Regions from separate parts of the Clostridium tanneri genome, predicted to be linked through region 2. Evidence: riboswitches for the same ligand, from Rfam matches in the RefSeq annotation. Region 2 holds a riboswitch; each other region holds the start of a gene.

Region 1 (5,141 bases), on a different contig from region 2:
AATATCACGATTTAGAGACATTTTTGGGATTCCGTACTTCATTATTTCACCTCATCTATTAAAAGTTAATAATATTATGTGTTTAATCCCATTAATTTATTTTTATCTTTCATAATTCATAAAAGGAGGCATTCAGCAGGAAGAAAAAATATACCCTATATAAAAGACGGGTTTTGTCTTCTATACAGGGTGTATTTTTTCTACTTGCTTTTCTTATTTTTTGAGAAGTAAATAGCGGCGATAATTATAGCTAAAATAAATAAAGGAGCTCCAAAGACCAATTTAAGTGCAAAGGAAAGAACAGCAACGGCTATAACAATAGGCAGTATAGCTGCCAGCAGCGGAAGGGCTAGTACACTCACAAAGAAGCCAACTATAAAAAATATGGCAAGGGATATTAGGATTATTAAAGTGAACATTAATTTTACCTCCAAATTTCTATAATAATTTTATGTGATAAGAAGCTATTAAATTCATACTCTATATTTAAAAGTTAGATATAAATTTAAACTAAATATCTTTGGTATGAGTTAAATTATACTATATAATAGGTATATGTTAAACCTTTAATATTGTGCAAAAAAATATTATTTCCTTCAATTTAAAGAAATAATATAAAATAGCTTGCTTTTTCATTAAAAATCTACCATTGAAGCGGTAATACTATAAAGTATATCCTTAACTTGAGCTAAAAACTTTAGATAAACAATAAAAAAGTGAACAATAAGGTCATAAATTCATTACTTTAGGTTATCTCTAAGTAAATCTCTTATTTCTGCAAGGAGTCTTTCTTCCTCAGAACTTTGAAGTTTTTCCTCCTTCTTTTCCTCTTTTTTCTTGAATCTGTATATAGCTTTTACAAAAATAAAAATAGAAAAAGAAATTATTAAAAAGTCTACAACAGATTGAATAAACTGACCATATTTAATTGCTGCTTCAGATGCTCCACCTTTGGCAGGGCGAATTACAAACTTTAAGTTGGTAAAGTTTATTCCACCTAATAAAAGTCCTATAACAGGCATAAGAATATCATTTACTAGGGAGGTGACAATTTTGCCAAAGGCACCACCTATAACAACTCCAACTGCTAGGTCAATTACATTTCCTTTTACTGCAAATTTCTTAAATTCTTCAAACATAAGTTCCAACTCCATTAATATTATTTTAAATTTACTTAAATAGAGTTTGAAGATTTGAAAATAATATACTTGAATTTAAGAGTATTTAGTGTTAAAAGGTGAAAATAGTCAAAACTATGGTATTATGAATAGGAAGGTTGCGTAAGATAGAAGTATAGGTTTAGATTTGATTATAACTTTAAAAATTAGATATAATTTTGAAAGGAGATAAATATAGATGGAAATACAAAAATACATAGACCATACAATATTAAAACCAGAGGCTACTGAGGAGGAAGTAACAAAGCTGTGCAAAGAGGCAAAAGAGTATAAATTTGCATCTGTTTGTGTAAACCCATACTATACAGCTTTAGTTAAGGAAAATCTAAAAGGAACAGGTGTAAAAACTTGTGTTGTTATTGGCTTTCCTTTAGGAGCTAATACTAAAGAAGTTAAGGCTTTTGAAACTGAAAATGCTATTGGCAATGGTGCTGAAGAAGTTGACATGGTAATAAATATAGGTGCCTTAAAGGATAAGAAATACTCTGTTGTTGAAGAGGATATTAAAGCAGTTGTAGATAAAGCAAAGGGAAAGGCCTTAGTTAAGGTTATAATTGAGACCTGCCTTTTAAGTAGAGAAGAGATTATAAAGGCTTGTGAGTTATCGGTAAAGGCTGGGGCTGACTTTGTAAAAACTTCAACAGGCTTTAGCAGCGATGGTGCAAAAGTAGAGAATGTAGCTCTAATGAGAAAAACTGTAGGAAGTGGAGTAGGGGTTAAGGCCTCTGGTGGAATAAGGGATTTCAAGACAGCGATGGCTATGGTAGAAGCTGGTGCTAATAGAATAGGTGCCAGTGCCGGAATAAAAATAGTAGAAGAATCTACAAAGTAATAAGATTGTTTGAACTAAAGAATATAGTTAAAATAAGACTATATTCTTTTTTATTCGGGAGATTTCCTTTTAGGATAATATGAATATAGTCTGTCTTTATAATTCTTATTTATTGTGAGAAATATGAAATATTCTAGTAGATTTAATTCACATAATGATTGACTTTATTTAATTAAATTGATATAATACAAAAGTAAAATTAAATATTTGCTTCTTATCAAGAGCGGTGGAGGGACTGGCCCTATGATACCCGGCAACCCAAAAGCATATTGTGCTTTTAATGGTGCTAAATCCAGCAGGTTTTACCTGGAAGATGAGGAGAGAGGTATAGACTTCTTGATTTATCTCCAAGAAGTTTTTTTTATTGTCCAAAATTAAGTGAAAGCTTATAATAACTTGCCGATGATTGATAGTTGTGAATGTTTGGAATTAATACAAAAGAGGAGGAACTCATAATGATTGAAGGTAAAAAAGGAAATCCGTGGGCGTTATTGCCTTTCTTTGTTTTCGTAGCAGTGTACATAATTTCAGGAATTGTAACTAATGATTTTTATGCCCTTCCAGTTACTGTGCCATTTTTGTTAGCGGCACTGGTAGCCCTAGCTATGAATAAAAGGGAAAGTTTTAATGCTAAACTTGAGAGATTTTGCCTAGGGGCAGCAGATACTAATATTATATTAATGTGTATAATATTTATATTAGCTGGTGCCTTTGCTCAGGTAGCAAAGGATATGGGAGCAGTTGATTCAACAGTTAACCTTGGACTTAGTCTATTGCCAGGTAACATATTGATTGCAGGAGTATTTGTCATCGCATGTTTTATTTCTACTTCTATAGGAACTTCAATGGGAACAATTGCCGCAATAGCTCCAATGGCAGTAGGAATAGCTGCCAAGACCGGTGTTCCAGTAGAGCTTGCTTTAGCAGCAGTGGTAGGGGGATCTATGTTTGGGGATAACCTTTCAATGATTTCAGATACAACTATAGCTGCTACTAAGACTCAAGGCTGTGAACTTAAGGATAAGTTTCGAGTTAACTTTAAGATAGTTCTTCCAGCAGCTATTTTAACTACAATAATACTTGCTGTTATAACAAGTGGAAATGAAATTTCCTTAACTGGGGCCTATAGTTACTCATTAGTTAAAGTGCTGCCATATATTTTCGTTTTAGCAGGTGCTCTATTAGGCGGAAATGTAATCCTAATATTGATATTTGGTACAGTATTTTCTGGTGTTGTTGGAATTGCAACAGGTGCTTTTAATATAGTAGGTTTCGCTCAGTCAGTGGGCAAAGGCATTACAGGTATGTCTGACCTTGTTATTATGTCCCTTTTAATAAGCGGAATAGTAGAATTAGTTAAATACAATGGTGGTATTGACTTTATCATTGATTTTATTATAAAAAGAATTAAGAGTAAAAAAGGTGCTGAAATTGGCATATCTGTTCTTATAAGCATAGTAGATGCATGCACAGCAAATAATACTATAGCAATTGTTATGGTGGGACCTTTAGCAAAGGATATTGCCGATAGGTTTGGCGTGGACCCTAGAAAAACTGCTAGTTTATTAGATACTTTTTCATGCTTTGTACAAGGAATTATACCTTATGGAGCTCAAATACTAGTTGCTGCAGGTGTAGCAAAAATATCACCAATTTTGGTAATGAAATATTTATATTATCCATATCTTATGGGAATATGTGCCATTATTGCTATTTTAACTGGGTTACCAAAGTTAACACCGATAAAAGAAAAAATAAATTTGGATAATGAGCAAGTTGCTTAGCTGAAAAGGGGAGGTTCCCCTTTTTACTTTTTGGATAAATATCATAGAATTTGATAAAATAAATAATATGTACTATAATAGCTATTGCAGTTAATTATTTCTAAAATTATCTATAATAAAACCATAGATTTTTATCCAATGACTACCCGCTCTAATACTCCCTCTTATCTAAGATTACGTTCCGAGCGGCTACGTCCCTGGATTCGTTCAGCTAAGAATCAGATGGAGTTGAAACTCCATCTGATTCAAGTTTCCACTTCATAAATCAAAGGAGGAATTTATATGAAAGATCCTAGAATAATAACTTTAGCAAAAAATTTAATTAACTATTCTTGCAATATTCAAAGGGGTGAAAAGGTTTTAATTGAAACTATAGGTACTCCAAATCCTTTAACCCTTGAGCTTATAAAACAAACCTATCTTGCCGGTGGAATTCCTTTTGTAACAAACAAACTTCCGGAGGTGGATAGAGAATTATACATGAACTGCACTGAAGAGCAGTTAGAGATGATGGCTGAATATGAAGCAGCGAGAATGGCTGACATGGATGCCTATATAGGATTAAGAGTGCCAAGTAATTTAACAGAAACTTCTGATGTACCAGGTGAAAATATGTCTCTAATGATGAAAAAGTTTTGGCAGCCAGTACATGGGGACATAAGAGTTCCAAAGACAAAATGGGTAGTGTTAAGATATCCAACAGCAGCAATGGCCCAGGCAGCAGGTACTAGTACAGAGGACTTCGAAGATTTTTATTTTAATGTTTGTAATTTAGACTATGGAAAAATGTCAGAAGCTATGAATCCACTAGTAGAACTAATGAACAGAACAGATAGAGTTCACATAAAAGGAGAGGGAACAGACTTACGCTTTTCTATTAAGGGACTTAATGCTATAAAATGTGACGGAAAGTTAAATATCCCAGATGGAGAGGTTTATAGTGCTCCAGTTAAGGATTCTGTGAATGGATACATTACATATAACACACCAGCAGTTTATAATGGATTTACCTATGAAAACATAAGGTTGGAATTTAAGGATGGAAAGATAATTAAGGCCACTGCAAATGATACTGAAAGGATAAACAAGGTATTTGACACAGATGAAGGGGCTAGATATGTGGGCGAATTTGCAATAGGAGTTAACCCTTATATATTAAAGCCTATGAAAGATACTTTATTTGATGAGAAAATTGCAGGCTCAATTCACTTTACGCCAGGAGCGTCCTATGATGATTGCTTTAATGGAAACAAATCTTCAGTGCATTGGGATTTAGTGTATATTCAAAGACCAGAGTATGGTGGTGGAGAAATTTATTTTGATAATGTTTTAATAAGAAAAGATGGA
Region 2 (5,141 bases):
CATATACTTCTACTTCATCTTCACCTAAAAATGCAAGAAGTTTTTCTCTCATTACGTTAGTATTTTCACCTGATTGAATGCTTATAAGTCCTTCTACAATCATTTCTTTTTGAAACAATTCCTCTGCAGTATTTGCCTTTAACTTTTTAGACATAGGCATGAAAAGCATATTGGCAAGCATAGATCCGTAAAATGTAGTAATTAGTGCAACTGCCATCTGTGGTCCGATAGTTGACGGATCAGATAAAGTTTTTAACATATTAATCAGTCCTATTAAAGTACCAATCATTCCAAAGGCAGGAGCTAAAGCTGCTCCAGTATCCAATAAACTTCTATTATTTTTATGTCTTTCATTAATTCCCCTCATCTTGAGTCCTAGAACCGTTCTTACAACCTGTGGCTCAATTCCATCTACCACCATCATCAATCCCTTTTTTATAAATGGATCACTTACTTCTTCCGCTATCTGCTCTAAACCCATAAGTCCTTCTTTCCTTGCCTTCATAGACCACCTTGCTAGCATTTCTATAACCACTAAAGAGTTTGTACTTTTCTCCCTAAACACCAAAGAAAATAGCTTAAAAAGCTGTTTTACATTCTCTTTCTTACTACTTAGTAGAAGAGAACCAATTGTGCCTCCGAAGACTATAAATATAGATGGTATATCTATAAAAGTAAGAATAGACCCTCCTGTTAATATACCAAAAAGTACAAATAGCACCGCAAGGGCACTTCCTATAACTGAAATAATATCCATGATAACCTCCATAATTCTGCAAATATTAAATATTAACTGGACAATTTGCTTAAATAAATTACATTCAAATTACATACATTTCATTTTTCGTCTAATTTAGTCAATAACTTTATAAAATTTTACATATATCTCATATTTTCGCAATTGTTTGTAAATTAATCCAATATAAAAACACTATGAAATCTTGATAAATTCCATAGTGCTTTTACATTTATTTTGTTTAAAATGCTGGTATTATGCTGCCCTTGTATTTTTCTTCAATAAATTTCTTAACCTCTGGAGAATTAAGTGCCTTAGATAAAGCCTGGATATATGGCTTGTTTTTGTCATCTTGCTTAACAGCAAGTACATTTGCATAAGGTGAATCTTTAGATTCTATAGCTATTGCATCTTTTAATGGATTTAATCCAGCTTCTATAGCATAGTTGGTGTTTATAACAGCTGCCTCTACATCTCCCAGTACTCTTGGAAGTTGAGGTGCTTCCATTTCAGTAACTTTTATATTCTTCTTATTTTCAGTAATATCCTGTTTGGATATAAGTTCTCCGGCCTTTAACTTTATAAGTCCTTCTTTCTCCAATAGCCTTAAAGCTCTTGCTCCATTAGTAGGGTCGTTTGGAATAGCAATTTCTGCTCCCTCTTTAATTTGATCTAGTTTTGTAATCTTCTTTGAATACACACCCATTGGCTCTATGTGCACTTTAGCTGTATAGTCTAGCTTGGTCTTTTTTTCTTCATTAAATTTACTTAAATATGGAACGTGCTGAAAGAAGTTTGCATCTAATTCTCCTTCATCCAATGATGTATTTGGTGTTACGTAATCTGTGAATTCAACTATTTGAAGGTCATATCCTTCCTTTTGAAGTATTGGTTTTACTTGCTCTAGTATCTCCTTATGGGGTACAGGTGTTGCCCCTATCTTTATTACCTTCTTATCATCGCTATTTGAAGCAGTCGTTGCTGTCTGTTTTGCTCCGCATCCTGATAAACCCAAAACAAGTATTCCTGATAAAACTATCGATAAAATCTTTCCTTTTTTCATATTAAATTCCTCCTAATTTTTATTAATTATATTAAAATATAATTTATAACTATTTACTAAGCTTCTTATAGATAAAATCCCCCATGCTCTGGAAAAGCTGCACAATTACAATGAGGATAACAACGGTATAAATCATCACATCTGTTTGGAATCTATAGTATCCATATTTAATAGCTACATCTCCTAGTCCACCACCACCGATGGCACCAGCCATAGCGGAATATCCAACTACGCTAATAACTGTCAAAGTAACTCCCAGTATTATTGATGGAATGGCCTCTTTAAGAATAACTTTAAAAATTATCTGCCAATTACTTGCTCCAAAAGACCTTGCAGCTTCAATTACTCCTGGATCTACTTCTTTCATAGCTGATTCTATTATTCTTGCTGCAAAAGGTGCAGCTGCTATAGTTAAGGGTACAATAGCTGCTGTTGTTCCTATGGTTTTTCCAACTACTAACTTGGTAAATGGGAATATAGCTATCATCAGTATTATAAAGGGGAAGGATCTTAGGATATTTATTATAAAATCCAAGCCTTTATAAACAACCTTATTTGGTTTTAACCCCTTTTCACTTGTAATAACAAGTATAATTGCAGGTATAAATCCTATAGCAACTGCTAAGATGGTAGAAACCATAACCATGTATAAAGTTTGCCCTAAGGCAGTCATTAGAACCTCTCTAAGCATTATCAATCACCTCCCAAGCTATAGATTTTGAATTTAAAAACTGGCAAATATTTGTCTTGTTATCTTCTGTAGTATTTATAACAAGACTTCCTAATACGTTATCCCTGAATTTTTCCAGCTTCCCCCAAACTATTGAAAAGTCTATATTAAGTTCTCTTGCCATAGATGTTATAATCGCCTGCTGACTTTGTTCTTTCGGAAAGAATAATCTTATGTTGACTCCCTCCTCAGGCAACAGCTCCTCCTCTCCAAGCAGCTTTTCCAGATGCTTGTCTGGCTTTAAAAATAACTCCTCTGCATCACCTAAGCTTTTTATTTCCCCCTTATCCATAATGGCTACTTTTGAGCATATCTGTTTTACTACCTCCATCTGATGGGTAACAATAACAACTGTTATGTTTAGTTTTTCATTTATCTCTTTAATTAAATTAAGTATAGATTTTGTTGTATTTGGATCTAGTGCTGAAGTTGCCTCATCACATAATAAAATTTCTGGTTGAAGGGCAAGAGCTCTGGCTATAGCTACTCTTTGCTTTTGTCCTCCACTTAGATCTCTTGGCATGCTGTTCATTTTATCCTTAAGGCCTACAAGTTCTAGCAAATTTGTAACTCTTGCATTTATTTCAACTTTGCTATAGTTCCATACCTCTAGTGGAAGAGCTACATTTTCATATACATTTTTTCTATTTAAGAGATTAAAGCTTTGAAATATCATACCAAGCCCCTTTCTAAAGCTCCTTAATTCCCTTTCACTTAGCTCTTCTATTTCTTTACTCATAACTCTTATGCTGCCACTATCATAGCTTTCAAGCCCGTTTAGACATCTTAAAAGAGTTGACTTTCCAGCACCACTATGTCCAACTATTCCTACAATTTCACCCCTTTTTATATCTAGACTTACCTCTTTTAAAACTTTTGTATTAGAAAAACTTTTATTTACATCTTTAATTTCAATCATCTAATTTCTCCTTCCTAATTATCTAAGCATACTCCGTAACGTTTTTATTTTACAATGGTAAACTATTAAAACTTCAACTTTGTAAAATTTCACATTATTAAAGTGAAATTTGTATGTAATATCCAAGATCTACTTTGGTTGTGCCTAAGATAGTTGCCCAATATTGAATTTTAAAATTAAGCCTTTAGTACTACATTTCCTCAGAAGATACCTTCTAGGAAAATAGCAGATACACAAAAATTAAAGCCCGAGGAAAACCTCGAGCTTAAAATCTCAACGATATCCTCTCATCTTCCAGCTTACGCTGTAGGAATTAGCACCATTGTATTATTGTTTAAACAACAATACTGGTTGCTGGGCTTCATAGGGCCAGTCCCTCCACCTCTCTTGATAAGTTCAAGTTCTTTATTTAATTTATGTGTTTAATTATATCAATGTAAGTTTACACTGTCAATAAAAATTATTGAAATTTTATCTTTTCAAATAATTTTTATATCTTTGACATTTTTGATGTAAACAGAATCCGGTGAAGGTTCTTCCCCACCGGACCTAAGTTTCACCTTTACAAATCTATCTTACTTCTTTCAAGGATAATTCTGTTACTTTATCTAATAAATCACTGTAAGACATATTTACAGCTTTTGCCCCTTTAGGGAATAGACTATTCTTTGTCATTCCAGGTAAAGTATTTAACTCAAGTAAATAAGGTACGCCTTCCTTTATTATCATATCTACTCTTACGTATACACTGCATTTTAGAACCTTCCAGCATTCTAATGCCATTTCTTCAATTTTCTTTTGTAAGCCTTCTTCAAATTGTACTACTATTTCATCTGAGCCTCCATCAGCATATTTTGCTGTATAGTCAAAGAATTCAGCTTTAGGTTTAATAGCTATTATAGCTATCATTTTTCCGTCTAACATACAGCAAGTTATTTCATCGCCTTTTATATACTTTTCAATCATAACTTCCTTATCGTAATCTAATGCTAAGCTTACTGCACTTTCTATATCTTCTTTTTTCTTAATCAAGTTTGTAGCTACACTAGAACCACCACTATTTGGCTTTACGAACACTGGGTATCCCATCTTATCTATATAATCATAGTCTATCTCATCTACACTTCTAACGCATAACCAATCAGCAGTATTTATTCCTGACTGTCTTAGTATTCTTTTAGTTATATCCTTATCCATACATATTCCGCTGGTAAGTGGTCCACAGCCTGAGTATGGAATGTCCATTGTTTCCAGTACAGCTTGTATTGTTCCGTCTTCACCAAATTTTCCATGAAGAGCAATAAATGCAAAATCTATATCTTTAGCTTTTTCCATTACATCATCTTTTTTATCTATAACTATAGGAACAACCTCATATTTATCCTTATTAAAGTATTTAACTATTTCTTTCCCTGAGTTTAAAGATACTTCTCTTTCTGAGGATACTCCTCCCATAATAACTCCAATCTTCATTTTCATTCCTCCATACACCTTATTTACTTTTCTTAATAATATTGTATTAATATTATTGAAATAAGTTAAGTACCACCTTTCCTCTATTTTATAATAAAAGTGGCTTCATTAGTATAAGAAACTCAGCTTTTTTAAGAAGTACTGAAAATAAGCTAAACTATTTATGTATAACAGGCTATTTTAACTGTTGCAGTTTTGGATAAGTATGTTAAAGTAATAG
Region 3 (5,141 bases), on a different contig from region 2:
TACACTTGCTTCAAAGTTAAGTGTTACTCCATTTTTGTCAGCTAAGTCTAAAAGTTCTTTGCCATGTTCAGCAATAAGATCTTTATTAGCTGTTACCACATGCTTTTTTAGTTTTAATGCTCTTTTTATATATTCATAAGCGGGATCAATTCCACCCATAACTTCTACTACTATATCCACAGATTTTCTGAAAATATCCTCTATATTATTTGTAAGTAAGTTAGAATAAACTTTTTCTCTATGTTTTTCTATATCTCTAACAAGAATGCTAGATATTTTTAATTCCTCACCGGTAATTTTTTTGAATCTTTCCCTATTCTTCGTTATAAGCTCAGTTATACCTGTACCAACTGTGCCGTAACCTAGGACTGCTATTGATGCCATAAACTCTACCTCCTAATTAGTATTATTGATAAAACTTTTATTTTGCCGAAAAACAAAGAAGTCTTATAGGCTCCCAGCATTATAGTCCGCGTTATTCCAATTACTTTTGATACTATCTAAAAACTCCTTTAAAAATTCTTCGTATTTTCCTGGTTCCAGTAAGAAAGAATCATGTCCGCAGTTTGACTGGACTTCATGGTACTCTAAATTTACACCGCTTAAGCTTAGTATATCTCTGCTTTTTCTAAGTTCACCTATGTGGAAGAGAGTATCAGAGGAGATTGAAGCTAGTAGAAACTTGGATTTTATTCTACGAAGGGCTGCTTCATAGGAACCGTATTCTCTTTTTAAATCAAATAAATCCATTGCTCTTGTTATATAAAGATAGGTGTTAGCATCAAATCTATTTACAAGCTTACTTCCTTGGTAGTTTAGGTAACTGTCTATTTCAAATTCTGCATCAAACCCTTGATAGAAATCTATTATATTACTTCTAGTTTTTCTTCCAAATTTTTTATTCATTAAATCCTTAGTTTGATAGGTGAGCATAGCAATCATTCTTGCTATAGATAAGCCATTGAAAGGAACTGCTGCCTGGTAGTAGTCTCCTTTATTCCAGTTAGGATCAGTTATTATGGCTCTTCTCATAATGTGATTTATTCCTATAGACTCTGTACTTAGGTTAAGAGGTGAAGCTAAGTCTATAACTCCGTCTATAAAATCAGGATAAGATACTGCCCACTGAAGTGCTTGTAGTCCACCCATAGAACCGCCTACTACAGCTAAAAGATGGTTTATATTAAAGTAATCTAGTATTTTCTTTTGGGCATTAACCATATCTTTTATTGTAACAATAGGGAAGGTTATTCCATAAGCTTTGCCTGTTTCAGGATTTATAGATGAGGGGCCTGTGGAACCGCTGCAGCCTCCTAGAATATTAGAGCAGATTATAAAATACTTGTTAGTATCGAATATCTTATCAGCACCTACAAAATCTTCCCACCAACCTTCAGTATCTTCTGGAGCATGCCTAGCTGGATGAGAATCACCAGTTAGAGCATGAGTTATAAGTATACAGTTACTCTTATCCTCATTCAGCTTTCCATAAGTTTCAAAGCATAGAGTTATTGGACCAAAATTTTTTTCGCTCTCAAGGAGAAAGTCTTTCTTTTTAGAAAAGGTAAGATACTCCTTAAAACCTTCCTTTCTATAATTAAATTCATTCAATAGATACACCTCCAAATTTATAAAAAGACAATTGGTAGTAAATATATTAAAGATACTATGCTATTAGGAGGAAACATGGGATACTACCAATTGTCTAGTGGGCTATATTAATTCAAAGTTATAATGTTATAAAGCATTAATTTTATAAAGTTAAGGCCTTATACTTGCTCTAATGCGTCTGAAAGATCTGCAATCAGGTCAGTCACATCTTCAATTCCTATAGAAATTCTTATAAGTTCAGGGCTAACTCCTGCTTCAGTTAACTGCTCTTCACTAAGTTGAGAGTGAGTTGTAGAAGCTGGGTGAATTATTAAGGATTTAGCATCTCCAACATTAGCAAGGTGTGAGAATATTTTCACGTTCTCTATTATCTTTTTACCAGCTTCAACTCCGCCATTTACCCCAAAAGTGAATATAGAACCGGCTCCTAGAGGAAGATACTTTTTAGATAAATCATAATATTTGTTACCCTCTAATTCTGGATAGTTAACCCACTGAACTTTAGGATGATTACTTAAGAATTCCACGATTTTTCTAGTGTTCTCTACGTGCTTTTGTACTCTAAGGGATAGAGTTTCAACTCCTAATATAAGTAAGAAAGAGTTGAATGGTGATATACAAGCTCCTAAATCTCTTAAAAGAGATACTCTTAACTTAGTAATATAAGCAGCAGCACCAACGGCTTCTACAAATTTTAGTCCGTGATAACTTTCGTCAGGCTCTACTAGACCAGGAAATTTTCCATTATCCCAGTTGAATTTTCCTGAATCTATAACTATACCACCTATAGATGTGCCGTGTCCGCCAATGAACTTTGTAAGAGAATGAACTATAATATCTGCGCCAAATTCGATTGGTCTGCAAAGATAAGGTGATGCAAAGGTATTATCTACTACTAGAGGAACACCATGGCTATGTGCAATATCTGCAACAGCTTGAATATCTACAAGGTTTATTCCTGGATTACCTATAGTTTCTATATACACTGCCTTAGTTTTTTCAGTTATAGCAGCTTCAAAGTTTGCTGGATCATCTGGATTTACAAGATTGACCTTAATTCCAAAGTTTTTAAAGGTATGAGTAAATAGTGTGTAAGTTCCACCGTAGAGGGTAGCAGCAGCGACTATTTCATCACCAGCACCTGCGATATTTGTTATAGCGTAAGTAATTGCAGCCATTCCTGAAGCAGTGGCCACAGCACCAACGCCGCCTTCTAGTTGAGCAACTCTTTCTTCTAAGACAGCAGTAGTTGGATTTGTTAATCTTGTATAAATGTTTCCTGACTCTGCAAGACCAAATAAGTTAGCAGCATGTTCTGCGCTGTCAAAAACATAAGAAGATGTTTGATAAATTGGAACTGCTCTTGATTTACTGCTTGCATCTGGTGTGTGTCCTCCGTGTGCTTGAATAGTATCAAATCTTAATTTTCTTGTCATAATAAATTCCTCCTCAAATAATTCATAATTTTGTACTCACACGGAACTTCTATATTTAGAGTTTAACTAAGCAAATTATTTTTACCTCTGCTTAAAAATTTTACGTAAAACAAAAAACTTCTCGTGTTGATGAGACACAAGAAGTTTAAATCCTCATGCTTCTCATCTCTCAGGTTTACTACCTGCTGGAATTAGCACCGTTGAATATACTGTTAATATATTCAGGTTGCCGGGCGTCATAGGGCCAGTCCCTCAGCCTCTCTTGATAAGAAGTTCCGTATTCGATTGAAACTATCATACCAGATATTAGAATGCACTGTCAATATATAAAAAACAAAAGTTTGAATATTAAACTGATGTGAATTTCATAAAGTGTTGATATTCCTTAATTTTCCGTTAAAAAACTTTTTTCTGCAAAAGAAGGGAGGAATAATTATTATATGATAATTATACAACAACTTTATGTGAATTGTTTTTAATCTATGTAATTATAGATCCTTAGAAACCTTATATATCAAGGTTTTATTCTGAAATATGAGCAGTTTCAATGGTTAGAGAAGCTCTAAAGTTTTTGTTGACAAATATAATGAAAAGTATTAATATTAGCATAAAATGTATATAATAAAATTTTCTTATCAAGAGTGGTGGAGGGACTGGCCCTATGAAACCCGACAACCGGCATTCAAAAGTGAATGTATCGGTGTCAATTCCTGCAGAATATTAGTTATTCTGACAGATAAGAATAGTAGTCTCATAATGTTAATTTAAGATTTTTAGAGCTGCTTTTCTTATGGAAAGGCAGCTTTTTTATTTTATAACAGCTGCAAAATCATTACCTAAATACGATAAATAAGGGGGTTTTAAAGTGTTTATAAAAGATTTATTTCTACATAAAAAGTTAACAATATCCTTTGAGTTATTTCCACCAAAACAGAGTGTATCCTTAGATGGAATATACAACACTATTGCAGAGTTAAAAGAGTTGAATCCGGATTTTATAAGTGTAACCTATGGTGCTGGAGGAAGCAGCAAAGACAGGAGTATAGAGCTAGCATCAGCAGTGAAAAATAAATTTGGAATAGAGACAGTAGCTCACTTAACCTGTATAACTTCTACCAAGAGAGAAGTTAAAAATACGTTGGATAAACTACAGGAAAATAATATAGACAATATACTGGCCTTAAGAGGGGATATACCCAAGGATTTTGTATTACCAGAGAACTTAGAGTACAATAGTTCCAAAGACTTAATTTGTGAATTAGCTCAGAGAAAGGGGTTTTGTATATCTGCAGCAGCCTATCCAGAGGGATATATGGGATCTATGGATATAGATAGGGAAATAAAAAGTCTTAGGGATAAAGTAGATTGTGGTGCAGAGGTATTAATTACCCAACTTTTCTTTAATAATAATAGTTTTTATGATTTTAAGGAGAAGTTATATAAGTATAATATTAATACTCCTGTTATTGCTGGGGTTATGCCTGCTGTAGATAGAGATTTAATAAACCGCATTTCATGGATTTCTGGTGCTTCTATTCCTGATAGACTGAAAAAACTTTTAGACAAATATCAGTATTCACCAGAATCTTTGTTAGAAGCAGGTACAGTTTATGCGTCGGAACAGGTCTCTGATTTAGTTGCCAGTGGAGTAGAAGGGATACATCTTTATACTATGAACAAATCAGAAATTGTAAAGAAAATCCTAAAAAGTGTAGAGGAAATTCGTAAGTCTGTAAATTATAAGTCAGTAAGCTCCTTCTAGATAGAACCGTTGCAAGAGGATATTTAGGAGAAAGCAAATCTAAATTAATATATAGGTTTATTAGACACAATTATGGGAAAGGAAGTGGGCAAGATGTCATTAAAAGATAGATTTATGTTTTTTGATGGAGCTATGGGAACTATGCTTCAAAGAGAAGGGCTTAAGGTAGGAGAACTACCGGAAAGTCTTAATATAACTAATCCAGATATTATAAGAAAGATACACCGTCAATATATAGAAGCAGGTTCTGATGTAGTAATTACTAATACTTTTGGTGCCAATGAATTAAAATATAGTAATTCTCAGTTTTTAATAGAAGAGGTCATAACTGC

Evidence for each region. Region 2 has a riboswitch for S-adenosylmethionine ahead of P8V03_RS12095 (methionine ABC transporter ATP-binding protein). Riboswitches for the same ligand answer to the same signal wherever they lie in the genome.
Region 1: linked by a shared signal. The riboswitch ahead of P8V03_RS12630 (Na+/H+ antiporter NhaC family protein) and the one ahead of P8V03_RS12095 (methionine ABC transporter ATP-binding protein) in region 2 are both predicted to bind S-adenosylmethionine.
Region 3: linked by a shared signal. The riboswitch ahead of P8V03_RS13125 (O-acetylhomoserine aminocarboxypropyltransferase/cysteine synthase family protein) and the one ahead of P8V03_RS12095 (methionine ABC transporter ATP-binding protein) in region 2 are both predicted to bind S-adenosylmethionine.

The regions. Positions count from the first base shown of each region.
Region 1 covers NZ_JARUJP010000014.1:87,148-92,288, reverse strand. The annotation lists gene P8V03_RS12650 (MFS transporter) at 1-42, opposite strand, end outside; gene P8V03_RS12645 (hypothetical protein) at 201-419, opposite strand; gene mscL (large-conductance mechanosensitive channel protein MscL) at 741-1,148, opposite strand; gene deoC (deoxyribose-phosphate aldolase) at 1,357-2,010, shown strand; SAM riboswitch class I at 2,222-2,330, shown strand; gene P8V03_RS12630 (Na+/H+ antiporter NhaC family protein) at 2,466-3,794, shown strand; gene P8V03_RS12625 (aminopeptidase) at 4,077-5,141, shown strand, end outside.
Region 2 covers NZ_JARUJP010000013.1:80,615-85,755, forward strand. The annotation lists gene P8V03_RS12080 (motility protein A) at 1-757, opposite strand, end outside; gene P8V03_RS12085 (MetQ/NlpA family ABC transporter substrate-binding protein) at 978-1,799, opposite strand; gene P8V03_RS12090 (methionine ABC transporter permease) at 1,849-2,490, opposite strand; gene P8V03_RS12095 (methionine ABC transporter ATP-binding protein) at 2,483-3,448, opposite strand; SAM riboswitch class I at 3,733-3,845, opposite strand; gene P8V03_RS12100 (D-alanine--D-alanine ligase) at 4,019-4,921, opposite strand.
Region 3 covers NZ_JARUJP010000015.1:90,185-95,325, reverse strand. The annotation lists gene P8V03_RS13135 (homoserine dehydrogenase) at 1-384, opposite strand, end outside; gene metX (homoserine O-acetyltransferase MetX) at 448-1,611, opposite strand; gene P8V03_RS13125 (O-acetylhomoserine aminocarboxypropyltransferase/cysteine synthase family protein) at 1,770-3,047, opposite strand; SAM riboswitch class I at 3,207-3,319, opposite strand; SAM riboswitch class I at 3,677-3,790, shown strand; gene metF (methylenetetrahydrofolate reductase [NAD(P)H]) at 3,913-4,809, shown strand; gene P8V03_RS13115 (homocysteine S-methyltransferase family protein) at 4,903-5,141, shown strand, end outside.